Regions from separate parts of the Thalassotalea agariperforans genome, predicted to be linked through region 4. Evidence: predicted binding sites of a transcription regulator. Region 4 holds the regulator's gene; each other region holds the start of a gene.
What was found. The regulator FliA, encoded in region 4, starts transcription of late flagellar genes. The targets are predictions, from matches to a motif close to CTAAAGNTNNNNNNNNNNNNGCCGATA.

Region 1 (3,179 bases), 180 kb from region 4:
GAAATGGACATATCGTTATCATTTAAAATAACCAACATATCTTTACGAATATCACCAGCATGGTTTAAAGCTTCAAATGCCATACCTGCGGTCATTGCACCATCACCAATAACAGCAACTGTTTTTCTACCTTGACCTTCTTTATCCGCTGCAACCGCTAAACCTAATGCCGCAGAAATAGAGGTACTTGAATGACCAACACTTAATACATCATAAGGGCTTTCTTCACGCCACGGAAACGGATGCAAACCATCTTTTTGTCGAATCGTATGAAGTTGGTCACGTCGACCCGTTAATATTTTATGTGGGTAGGCCTGATGACCTACATCCCAAATAACATGGTCAAAAGGGGTTTTATAAACATAATGTAACGCAACAGTTAGTTCTATTGTGCCCAAACCAGAAGCAAAATGACCGCTGCTTTTACTGACCGAGTTTAATAAAAAACGACGTAATTCTTTACTGGCCTGAGGCAATTGATCTTTATCTAACATACGAAGATCGTCAGGCGAGTTAATATTCGACAGTAAAGGGTAGTCAGTTAAATTTATGGTCATAATATTAAAACAGATTAATGGGTGCGGTTGACAATAAAGGTCGCGAATTTTTCTAAGTTGTGGGTATTGTAAGGCAAAGTTGCTAAAGCTTGAAGTGATTGTGCAAATAACTCGTCAGCTTTTTTTTGCGCTCCGGCTAAACCTAATAAAGCAGGGTATGTTGATTTGTTCGCTGCCACATCAGAACCGCTTGGTTTACCTAGCTCTGCTTCTGTTGAAGTGATATCAATAATGTCATCTCTTACTTGATAAGCTAAACCAACAAATTTGGCAAAATCAGCTAAACTATTTTGCTGTTCAGCGGTAATATCGTCGGCACAATCTGCAACCATTAAAACACTGGCTTGTAATAAAGCACCGGTTTTTAGTGAATGTAATTGTTCTAATGCTGCTAAGGATATTTGTTGATTGGTGGCTGCTAAATCTAACGCTTGGCCACCACACATGCCTTGGTAACCACTCGCTTGTACCAAACGCTGAATCAGTTTTATTTGTTTGTGTTGAATTTTTTCAGAAAAAGGGTGGTTCGCTAAAATATCAAAAGCTAAGGTTTGCAAACTATCACCCGCTAAAATCGCAGTGGCCTCATCAAAAGCTTTATGACACGTAGGTTGGCCACGGCGTAAATCATCATCATCCATGGCAGGTAAGTCGTCATGTAATAATGAATAAGCATGAATGCACTCTAAAGAGGCGGCAATGCCATCAACGTCACTTAGTGCTAAACCTAACGCTTCACCCGTGATATAAGCTAAATAAGGACGCATGCGTTTTCCGCCAATTAATAAACCATAACGCATGGCTTCTAATAATTTGGGGTCGTTAACCGGTAATTGGTCTATTTTTTCATTAAGAAAAGTATTTATACGGGTTTGATAATTGTTTAGGTTTGGCAAGGAAGTCACGAAAAAATTAGCTCTCAGAAGTGTCGAATGAGGTTAGTTTGGCTTCACCGTCTTTATGCAACAAAATATTAATTTTTTGTTCTGCATCTTGTAATTTGTTTTGGCTATGCTGACTAAGCTGCAGACCACGCTCAAACAAAGTCATTGACTCTTCAAGGTTTAAGTCGCCTTGCTCTAAGTTATGTACAATATTTTCGAGTTCTTGTAGCGATTCTTCGAAGGAAACATTTTCAAGTTTTTTCTTAGCCATAAAACACTTTTATCTGCGGAAAACAAAATAAGGCGCAACGTTACCTCAGCTAGCTTTGAGGGTCAATTATATCTGAAAATAAGTTAGAAATAATTTTTAAATATATTCGTTAAGTTATTGAGAAGTTTGCCGATAATAAATTTAATAAGTATTCGCGAATATTTATGTCATCATGTATATAATAAAGAAAAAATAACAGCATTCGTTTTGAGTTTTAGGAGAGTTTTGTGGATTTAGCAACGATAATTGGCATGCTAGGCGCAATCGGCTTTATTGTTATGGCAATGATCTTAGGTGGCGATATCAGCATGTTTGTTGATACCCAGTCTATTTTGATTGTATTTTGTGGTTCTATTTTTGTTGTGTTGTCGAACTATAACATGGGGCAGTTTTTTGGTATCGGCAAAATCATCGGCAAATCGTTTATGTTTAAACTTGAAGCGCCAGATGAGTTAATTGAAAAATCAGTAGAAATGGCTGATGCTGCCCGTAAAGGGGGATTTTTAGCACTAGAAGAAGCCGAAATTACCAATGCCTTTATGCAAAAAGGTGTTGATATGCTGGTAGATGGTCATGATGCGGATGTTGTGCGTGCGACCTTACAAAAAGATATTACTTTAACTACAGAACGTCATGAAACTGGCATTGGTATGTTATCCGCTTTAGCCGATGTTGCCCCAGCTATGGGAATGATTGGTACCTTGATTGGTTTGGTGGCGATGTTATCAAACATGGATGACCCAAAAGCGATTGGTCCGGCGATGGCGGTAGCCCTGTTAACAACACTTTATGGTGCCTTTTTAGCAAACGTAATTGCTATTCCTATTGCTAATAAATTAAAACTGCGTTTAGCAGAAGAAAAACTCAATCAAGAGTTAATTCTTGATGCCGTATTAGGTATTCAAGATGGTCAAAACCCACGTGTTATTGAAAACTTGCTGAAAAACTATTTAGCTGAAAGTAAACGCGCAATATCAACTGTGGAAGAGTAATCGATTATGTCGAATCCTCCTGAGTGTAAGTGCCCACCACCGGGGTTGCCCGCATGGATGGGAACCTTTGCTGATTTAATGTCGCTATTAATGTGCTTCTTTGTACTGTTGTTGTCGTTTTCTGAAATGGACGTATTAAAGTTCAAACAAATAGCCGGTTCAATGAAGTTTGCCTTTGGTGTGCAAAATAAAATTGAAGTAAAAGACATTCCTAAAGGCACCAGTGTTATTGCGCAAGAGTTCCGCCCAGGTAAACCTGAGCCGACACCTATTGAAGTGATCCAACAGCAAACCATGGAAATGACCCAGCAAATGTTGGAGTTCCAAGCGGGTGATGAAACCTCAGCTGGTGGCCGTCAAGAGCAACGTGGTACTCAACGAGGTGGCCAATCTCAAAGTACAGCGGAAGAGTTATCAGCTCAACAAATACAGCAAGCGCAAGAGCAAATGCAGCAAGCCCAACAAGAAAACATGA
Region 2 (3,179 bases), on a different contig from region 4:
AACGGTGACTGATAGTAACAATGTTACTGTTTTTACTACATCTTCTTATGTACCTGGGCAAACTATCGCCTTTAACGGAATTGAAGTTCAAGTGAGTGGCAACCCATTGCCGGGGGATGAATTTGAGTTAACACCAGAGGAAGAAATCAGTATTTTTGATACGTTAAAGGCAGCGCTTAGTTGGATGAATTCGCCTACTATTGATGGTGTTCAACATGCTGTTGATTATAAAGAAATTTTGTCACAGTTAGATAGCTCAATGAATCATTTAACGTCCCGAAGAGCAGACGCAGGTGTTAGATTGCAACTTATTGAGAGCCAAGACAATAGTCATGCCGATAGAGAAATTAGTATGGCAAAAGCACAATCTAATCTCGAAGACTTAGATATGGCAAAGGCAATATCAAATTTTGAACAGTCAAAAGTGGCGTTGCAAGCAGCACAACAATCATTTATTCAAATTAAAAATTTGTCTTTATTTAATTACCTTTAACATTTTGGCACATTTAATGCTTTCATTATGGCGTAGTGTCAAAAAATATTTATATGTGGTTCCGAATGAATGTTGTTATCGGCAATTGAACCACTACCTAAAACTAGGAGATGATAGCAATGGCTTTAGTAGTTAATAGTAATATAGCGTCGTTAAATTCACAGCGTCAGCTACAAAATTCAACTAATCAACTGTCAACAAACTTTGAGCGTTTATCTTCAGGTAAACGTGTAAATAGCGCCAAAGATGATGCAGCGGGATTACAAATATCTAACCGTTTAACAGCACAAATTAATGGTTTGAACCAAGCAACACGAAATGCCAATGATGGTGTATCTTTAGCACAAACAGCTGAAGGGGCGTTAGATGAGTATACCAATGCATTACAGCGTATGCGTACACTTTCAATTCAATCAGCGAATGGTTCAAATAGTGATGCAGATAGAACCGCGCTAGATGCTGAGTTTCAAGAATTACTTTCTGAATTAACACGTATTTCGGATCAATCGAGTTTTGCTGGTGAAACCTTACTTGATGGAACATATACGGGAAAAGATTTTCAAATTGGTGCTGATGGCGGACAAACTATCAGGCTTTCAATACCGATTGATTTTAATGCTACATCGATGTTATCAGCGGCAACTGTGGGTATTTCGAGTATTGTCAGAGCTACATCTGCGGTTGGTTTAATTGATGGTGCGTTAACGAAAGTTAACTCGACTCGTGCTGATTTAGGTGCTAAACAAAACCGCTTTAGCTCTATTATTCGAAGTAATGATAACACCGCGCAAAACTTGTCAGCTTCACGTTCTCGTATTCTTGACACCGATTATGCGGCAGAAAGTGCTTCATTAGCTCGAAGCTCGGTATTACAGCAAGCGGCTAGTTCGATGTTAGCGCAAGCTAATCAGCAGCCACAAATAGCATTATCATTATTACAGTAATAATCGTTACCAGTTATAATCTAATTAATTTTAAAGCCCTCATTCGAGGGCTTTTTTGTCTCTATAGCCAAGTAATTCAGCCTCTGTATATAAATTTAAATTATTTAATAAAAAATATTAAAGTTATTTTTACTTCTTCCGATAAAGGTTTTAAGAGGCATAAATTTTAATATATTAAGTCGTATATTAAAGCCTCATCAAATTAATATTATTAGGTGTAATACCTGGAGGTTCTCATGGCTTTAGTAGTAAACAGTAATATTCAATCATTGAATTCACAGCGTCAGCTACAAAATTCAACGAATTCATTGGCAACAAATTTTGAACGTTTATCTTCAGGTAAACGTATTAATAGCGCTAAAGATGACGCCGCCGGTTTACAAATTTCTAATCGTTTAACCGCGCAAATTAATGGTTTAAATCAAGCTTCACGTAATGCCAATGATGGTGTTTCGTTATCACAAACCGCTGAAGGTGCGTTAGACGAGTATACTAATACACTTCAACGTATGCGTACTTTAGCAGTACAATCGGCTAATGGTTCAAATAGTCAAGCAGATAGAACAGCTTTGAATGCAGAGTTCACTGAATTAGAAACCGAATTAACACGTATCTCTGATCAAACCTCATTTGCTGGAGAAAATTTATTGAATGGTACATATACCGGTAAAGATTTTCAAATTGGTGCTGACGGCGGGCAAAAAATAACAATTTCTATTACTCAAGATTTTGATGCTATTTCTATTTTGACAACAAGTACTGATATTTCTTCGGCAACAGCAGCTTCTACAGCGATAGGGTTAATTGATGATGCGTTAGTATCGGTAAATACCGTACGTGCTGATTTAGGTGCGAAACAAAACCGTTTTGCTTCTATTATTCGTAGTAATGATAATACTGCGCAAAACTTGTCTGCATCACGTTCACGTATTGAAGATACTGATTATGCTTCAGAAAGTGCTGCTTTAGCTAAAAGTTCAGTATTACAGCAGGCGGCAAGTTCAATGCTAGCGCAAGCTAATCAGCAGCCGCAAATAGCATTATCTCTTTTATAAAAAATTAAAGTTTTTATAAATAGATCCGATACAAGATTAAAGAGGCTCTTTTAGGGGGCCAATCTTAACAAGATTAGGGTATCTTCCCAGAGGAAAACATCATGGCTTTAGTAGTAAATAGTAATATTCAATCATTGAACTCACAGCGTCAGCTACAAAATTCAACTAATTCATTAGCAACTAATTTTGAGCGTTTATCATCAGGTAAACGCATTAATAGTGCTAAAGATGATGCGGCTGGTTTGCAAATTTCAAATCGTTTAACAGCGCAAATTAATGGTTTAAATCAAGCATCGCGTAACGCAAATGATGGTGTTTCTTTGGCGCAAACAGCTGAAGGGGCATTAGATGAATATACCAACACATTACAACGGATGCGTACATTAGCTGTGCAATCGGCGAATGGCTCAAACAGTCAAGCAGATAGAACGGCTTTGAATGCTGAGTTTTCTGAATTAGAATTAGAATTAACGCGTATTTCTGAACAAACATCATTTGCTGGTGAAAATTTATTGGATGGTTCATATACCGGTAAAGCTTTTCAAATTGGTGCTGATGGCGGGCAAGCAATTAGTATCAACATTACGCAAGATTTTGATGCCGCTCAGATCTTATCTACGGCCACAGTACATGTTTCATCAGCAGTAGCCGCAACCTCGGCAATTAGTTTGATTGATAATGGCTTAG
Region 3 (3,179 bases), on a different contig from region 4:
TTAGATAAGGTCAGTGGATTACATTAACCCTAAAATTAAAATAACAGATAATATCGCTGCAATTTTTTGTTATATTGCAATTCAGTTTTTAGCTAGATGAGAGAAGCAATGCGCTGTCCTTGCCAAAGTAATCAACCGTTTGAACAATGTTGCCAGCCAATTATTTTAGGCCATAAAAAAGCGCTAAGCGCCGAGCAATTAATGCGTTCACGTTATAGTGCTTATGCTGTAGCAAATGGCGAATATATTTTAAAAACCTATAGTGTTGAGTCTGCACAACAGCAACACTTACATGACATCCAACAATGGGCTGAACAATGCCAATGGGTTAATTTGATCATTCATTATAGTGATCACAATACGGTCGAGTTTTCAGCTTTTTTTATTGAAGATAATCAACTTTGCATTTTAAGAGAAAAATCAAAGTTTATATTTGAGAATGTAAACGGTGTAGAGCAATGGTTTTATCATAACGGTGAGATCATCGAAAACGCAGTTTTAAACAAAGTGAAACGTAACGATCCTTGCCCCTGTCAGCAGCATAAAAAATTTAAACAGTGCTGTGGTCGTTTATTAAATTAAAAGTTAGCCGTATCAAAAAGTAAGACCAAAAAACTAAATTAAGCTATTTGGGTTGTAACAATCGATTGCTGAACTGTTTTAAGCCAGGCTTTAGCATTAAAACTTAATTTAGCTACCGATGGCGAATTATTCTCGTTTTGTTCAAGACTACGTTGATAACGCTTTTGGCAATGTAAGTTGGTGTTATTAACAATATTGGCCGCAATATACTTAGCGTTATCACGAAATGCTATTGCTTTAGGTTGTAAGGCATTAGCTAAATGAATAGCCGCCATATTATCGTTATTTGCCAATGTTGCTTGATTAAAAGCATCTATCTCAGAGAGTTCATCAATAGCAAGCGGCGCTTGTTTAGGCAGATCAAAGTGCTTTCTCAGCTGATTTTCAGCAGGTAAATTAGTTTGTTCTTTACCTTCTGGTAATAAAAATTCACTAAATTCTCTCGCGTCATCCGTTAACATAGCTAACATCAAACTAAAGTCTGAACGTCGTTGACTATGAACACATTCATTAAGCTGAGTGCCTAATTGAATTTCATTGATGACTAAGTGATTTTCTACCAAAATATAACCTCTACTAGCTGGTTAACTTCTATATCGGCAAAGTAACTGAAAAATTTAGTAAAAAAGTAAAAATATTTACAAATTTAATATCAGTCAAACTCACATAATTTATTTACTTGTTATATTCTTAGCGGTAACGTCAATAATCATAAAAATATTGTCCAATTTAATGCGCATTATCAAAAGCATTGAGTGAATAAAAAATTGCTTCATTCGCATTAACTTCCGAACAAATTTCAAGGAATTTGAAAAATATGAATAATACTCGCCCCGCTTTATTATCTATCTCAATAGCATTAACCACTTTATTGACCGGTTGTGTTAGCTCTCAACCCAAACAAATAAACCAAGAAAATCAGCAGCCCGCTATTACCAATGCCGCTGATCACAGCTTAACTTATGTTCGTACCGTTGAAGGCATTGAAGAATACCAGCTAGAAAACGGCTTAAAAGTTTTATTCGTTCAAGATCAAGCCCAACCTAAAACCTTAGTGAATATTACTTATCGAGTAGGCTCAGTAAATGAATATTACGGTGAAACCGGCATGGCGCATTTGTTAGAGCATATGTTATTTAAAGGCTCAACAAACTATCCAAAAATTGACACTGAATTTCAAAAACGCGGAATGCAAACAAACGCTACAACTTGGTTAGATCGCACTAATTATTTTGGTGTTTTTGATGCTAATGAAGAAACACTAGCTTGGACCATAGGTATGGAAGCCGACCGCATGGTAAACGCAACATTCACCGAAGCTGAATTAAAAAGCGAAATGACGGTTGTTAGAAATGAAATGGAAAAAAATGAAAATAATCCTGTGCGGATGTTAATCAGTAGAATGTCATCAATGGCGCACTTATGGCATAACTACGGTAACTCAACCATTGGCGCTCGTTCTGATATTGAAAATTTTCCTTTTGCCAAACTACGTGCGTTTTACAAAAAACATTATCGACCTGATAATGCCGTTCTCACCATTGCAGGACGTTTTGATAAAGAACAAACCATTAAACTTATCGAACAAAACTTTGGTGTATTAGAAAAACCACAACAAGCAATTGAACCTTTATATACCCAAGAACCCACCCAAGATGGTGAACGTATCGTTAATCTACGTCGCAGTGGTGATATTCCAGTTATCGGCTTAATGTATCACTTACCTTCAGGTTTACACCCAGATGCGGCAGCCATGACAGTTCTTCAAGTTATCATGTCAGATTACACTCGTGGCCGCTTACAGAAACAGTTAGTTGAAAGCAAATTATCAACCGGTGCCGGCGCCTTTTCATTCATGCTAAAAGATAGCTCACAATTTATTTTTATTGCTCAAGGTGCCAAAGGCCAAGCTACCGATGAAATGGAAGCTAAATTATTAGACATCGCCGAAAATATCAAAAACAACAAAGTCACAGATGAAGAAGTAAAACTCGCTAAATTAAAATTAGCTAAAGACTCAGAGCAAGCAATGCGCAATGTTACCGGCATTGGCATGGCATTATCTGAATATATTGCCAAAGGTGACTACCGACATAACTTTTATTTTCGGGATCAAATAGAAAATGTGACCACAGCCCAAGTACAAGCCGCAGCTGAAAAATATTTAATTCAAAGTAATAGAACCTTAGGCCGATTTATTCCAACCGATGAACCTAAAAGAGCTGAATTACCACCAGCCCCTGATTTAAATACACTACTAAAAGATTATATTGGCAAAGCCACGGTCAGCGAAGGTGAAGTTTATGACAACACGGTAGCAAATATTAAACAACGTTTAGTAACAACTACTTGGCCTGAAGGTACAAAACTCAGTATTTACCCGAAAAAACGTCGCGGTGAAGAAATTTTAATTAAAATTAACTTACCAACAGGTAATGTTAACTCATTAACCAATGCTGGTACCGCCTTTGATTATATTGCGCCAATGTTAGATTTAGGCAACAAAAAATATAGCAAGGAAGTTATTTCTGGCAAATTAGATGAGCTTAAAAGTAGCATTGATTTTTCTACCGATGCAGGTACCTTTCATATTAATA
Region 4 (3,179 bases):
TGAAAAGTTAGTTAGGCTTGCAGATAAAATGGCAACAAAATATGCAACAACTCATGCTTCAACATTGAATTCTATGCCAATGTCGTCAACAGCGTGTGCATAAATTGTAATAATAAGAATAAAGAAGTAAATTAATGATCGATCAAGCAAGTGGCTTAAGAAAAATGCAAGGCTTACAAAAAATTAAAGTCATCGCCGTTTCAGGCGGCAAGGGTGGTGTCGGCAAAACTAACGTTTCACTCAACACAGCTATCGCTTTAGGACAAATGGGAAAACGCGTTTTAGTACTAGATGCCGATTTAGGCTTAGCTAACGTGGATGTTATGTTAGGTTTACGCGTGCAACGTAATCTTTCGCATGTTATCTCTGGTGAATCTGAGTTAGACGATATTATTATTGATGGCCCAGCTGGTATAAAGATCATTCCTGCGACCTCAGGCACGCAATCTATGGTGGATTTAACGCCGTCAGAGCATGCCGGTTTAATTCGTGCTTTTAGTGATATGCAAACTCAATTTGATGTTCTTGTCGTTGATACTGCCGCCGGTATTTCAGACATGGTATTAAGTTTTGCACGTGCCGCCCAAGATGTGATGTTAGTGGTGTGTGATGAACCAACCTCAATTACTGACTGTTACGCATTAATGAAGCTACTTAGCCGTGATCATGGTGTGTTTAAATTTAAAGTTGTTGCTAATATGGTTAGAAGCCCAAGAGAAGGGCAGCAACTTTTTGCTAAATTGACGAAAGTTACTGATAGGTTTTTAGATGTCGCTTTAGAGTTAGTCGGCGTTGTACCTTTTGATGAAAATATTCGAAAATCCGTTCGTAAACAACAAGTGATCGTAGAAGCATTTCCCGATTCACCAGCAGCTAAAGCCTTTAAAGCCTTAGCCAAAAATGTCATGGAATGGCCAATCCCGCATCAACCCTCTGGTCATTTAGAATTCTTTATAGAACAGTTACTTGAAAAATAACGTTTAGCGGAGCTCATGTGGTAAAAGCTAATGCATACAATATACAGCAAGACAAAACGGCGTTGCTTGAGCAGCATACCGTTTTAGTTAAACGTATTGCTTACCATTTACTCGCTCGTCTACCTGCCAGTGTTCAAGTTGATGATTTAATTCAAGCCGGTATGATCGGTTTATTAGAAGCTTCCAATAATTTTGATATGAGCAAAGGTGCCAGTTTTGAGACCTTTGCTGGTATTCGTATTCGTGGCTCAATGCTTGATGAAATAAGGCGTGGCGACTGGACTCCGCGTTCGGTTCATAAGAATAGCCGTATGGTTACAGAAGCAATAAAAACCTTAGAAGCAGAATTAGGCCGTGATGTTTCTGATAGTGAAGTTGCTGAAAAACTTGATATTTCGTTAAATGAATACCATCATATTCTTAACGAAGTAAGTACAGGTAAAATAATAGGAATAGATGATCTAGGTGTAAATGAAGATGCTATCCATTTTGATGATGATGCTCAGCATGATGATCCATATCAAAACATTGAACATAGTATTTTCAAAAAAGCCTTAACTGATTGTATTTCTTCTTTACCTGAGCGAGAAGCTTTAGTACTGTCGTTATATTACGATGAAGAATTAAACTTACGGGAAATTGGTCAAGTACTTGATGTCAGTGAATCAAGAGTTAGCCAAATTCATAGCCAAGCGATGCATCGTGTAAAAGCACGTATGCAATCTTGGCAAAATTGAGTAAAATAAATATATTAGTTTTAAATTAAATCGCCGGAGGGTGTCTTGGATAAAAACATGAAAGTGCTTGTTGTTGATGATTTTTCAACTATGAGACGTATAGTAAAGAATTTATTACGTGATTTAGGTTTCACTAACATTCAAGAAGCTGATGACGGTAGTACTGCGTTACCTATGCTGCAGGGTGGTGACTTTGATTTTGTTGTAACTGATTGGAACATGCCTGGAATGCAAGGTATCGACTTATTAAAAGCAATAAGAGCAGATGCAAGTTTATCGCATATTCCTGTTTTAATGGTGACAGCAGAAGCTAAAAAAGAGCAAATTGTTATGGCTGCTCAAGCTGGGGTTAATGGCTATATTGTTAAGCCTTTTACCGCTGCAACGTTAAAAACGAAGCTTGACAAAATCTTTGAACGTTTAGCTTAGTTTTGACTAAGTTAAACGGCTCAATGCATAGGAGTCGATGAATGAGTAGCCATGTCTCTTTAGAGCAGGCGAAGTTGCTAGTTGAATATTTAGAAAACGGTCAGCAAGACAAGGCTGATGAATTAGTTGCTAAAATTCAAAATCCTATCAATACAGTATTGTTTGCTGAAATAGGTAAGTTAACTCGCCAATTACATGACTCGTTGATGAATTTTCAGCTAGATTCACGTCTTAATGATTTGGCGACAGCTGATATTCCTGATGCGAAAGAACGGCTTAATTATGTTATTAGCCGAACAGAAGATGCGGCTAATAAAACCATGGATGCGGTAGAGTCTATTTTCCCCGTTGTCGATAAAATTCAAGAGCAAGTTACTAAGGTTATGCCTCAGTGGCAGTCATTGATGCGAAATGAAATCGATCTCCCTGGTTTTAAAGGTTTGTGCCATGATTTAGATGCATTTATTGTTACTACTAATGCTGAAACAAAGCATATGCATTCATTAATGACGGATGTCTTAATGGCGCAAGACTTTCAAGATTTAACTGGTCAGGTTATTCGTAAAGTTATTGATTTAGTTAGAGAAGTTGAAGATAGCTTGATTAATATGCTAACGGCGTTTGGTATCAGTCAAGGTGATACGCCTGATGGATCTTCAAAAACCAAATCAGCACCAAAAGTGGGTGATAACTTGGTAGAAGGTCCGATAGTAAATAAAGAAGAACGTGATGATGTTGTTGCCGACCAAGATGATGTCGACGATTTACTTTCAAGCTTAGGGTTTTAAGAGGAATGACAGCGTATGTCTTATGAAGCAGATGAAGAAATTCTTCAGGATTTTTTAATCGAAGCTGGTGAAATACTAGAAACTTTATCCGAACAACTCGTGGAATTAGAAAACGATCCTGATAATGCTGAGTTACTCAATGCTATTTTTAGAGGTTTTCACACAGTTAAAGGCGGCGCTGGATTTTTAGCTTTAAATAACTTAGTTGACGTTTGTCATGGCGCAGAGAATATCTTTGATATTTTAAG

Region 1: the regulator FliA is predicted to act here: its motif matches at 1,821-1,847, upstream of pomA (flagellar motor protein PomA).
Region 2: the regulator FliA is predicted to act here: its motif matches at 1,555-1,581, upstream of ACSLUO_RS13490 (flagellin N-terminal helical domain-containing protein).
Region 3: the regulator FliA is predicted to act here: its motif matches at 1,177-1,203, upstream of ACSLUO_RS04155 (VC2046/SO_2500 family protein).

What each region holds. Positions count from the first base shown of each region.
Region 1 is NZ_JBQMWH010000003.1:250,438-253,616, forward strand. Features, by position in the region: gene dxs (1-deoxy-D-xylulose-5-phosphate synthase) at 1-557, opposite strand, end outside; gene ispA ((2E,6E)-farnesyl diphosphate synthase) at 572-1,462, opposite strand; gene xseB (exodeoxyribonuclease VII small subunit) at 1,470-1,712, opposite strand; gene pomA (flagellar motor protein PomA) at 1,940-2,704, shown strand; gene ACSLUO_RS06420 (flagellar motor protein MotB) at 2,711-3,179, shown strand, end outside.
Region 2 is NZ_JBQMWH010000011.1:35,322-38,500, forward strand. Features, by position in the region: gene flgL (flagellar hook-associated protein FlgL) at 1-493, shown strand, start outside; gene ACSLUO_RS13485 (flagellin N-terminal helical domain-containing protein) at 613-1,437, shown strand; gene ACSLUO_RS13490 (flagellin N-terminal helical domain-containing protein) at 1,674-2,492, shown strand; gene ACSLUO_RS13495 (flagellin N-terminal helical domain-containing protein) at 2,594-3,179, shown strand, end outside.
Region 3 is NZ_JBQMWH010000002.1:212,731-215,909, forward strand. Features, by position in the region: gene ACSLUO_RS04145 (hypothetical protein) at 1-27, shown strand, start outside; gene ACSLUO_RS04150 (YchJ family protein) at 109-582, shown strand; gene ACSLUO_RS04155 (VC2046/SO_2500 family protein) at 621-1,145, opposite strand; gene ACSLUO_RS04160 (M16 family metallopeptidase) at 1,400-3,179, shown strand, end outside.
Region 4 is NZ_JBQMWH010000003.1:428,122-431,300, forward strand. Features, by position in the region: gene flhF (flagellar biosynthesis GTPase FlhF) at 1-103, shown strand, start outside; gene ACSLUO_RS07160 (MinD/ParA family protein) at 135-977, shown strand; gene ACSLUO_RS07165 (RNA polymerase sigma factor FliA) at 995-1,714, shown strand; gene cheY (chemotaxis response regulator CheY) at 1,760-2,143, shown strand; gene ACSLUO_RS07175 (protein phosphatase CheZ) at 2,185-2,931, shown strand; gene ACSLUO_RS07180 (chemotaxis protein CheA) at 2,947-3,179, shown strand, end outside.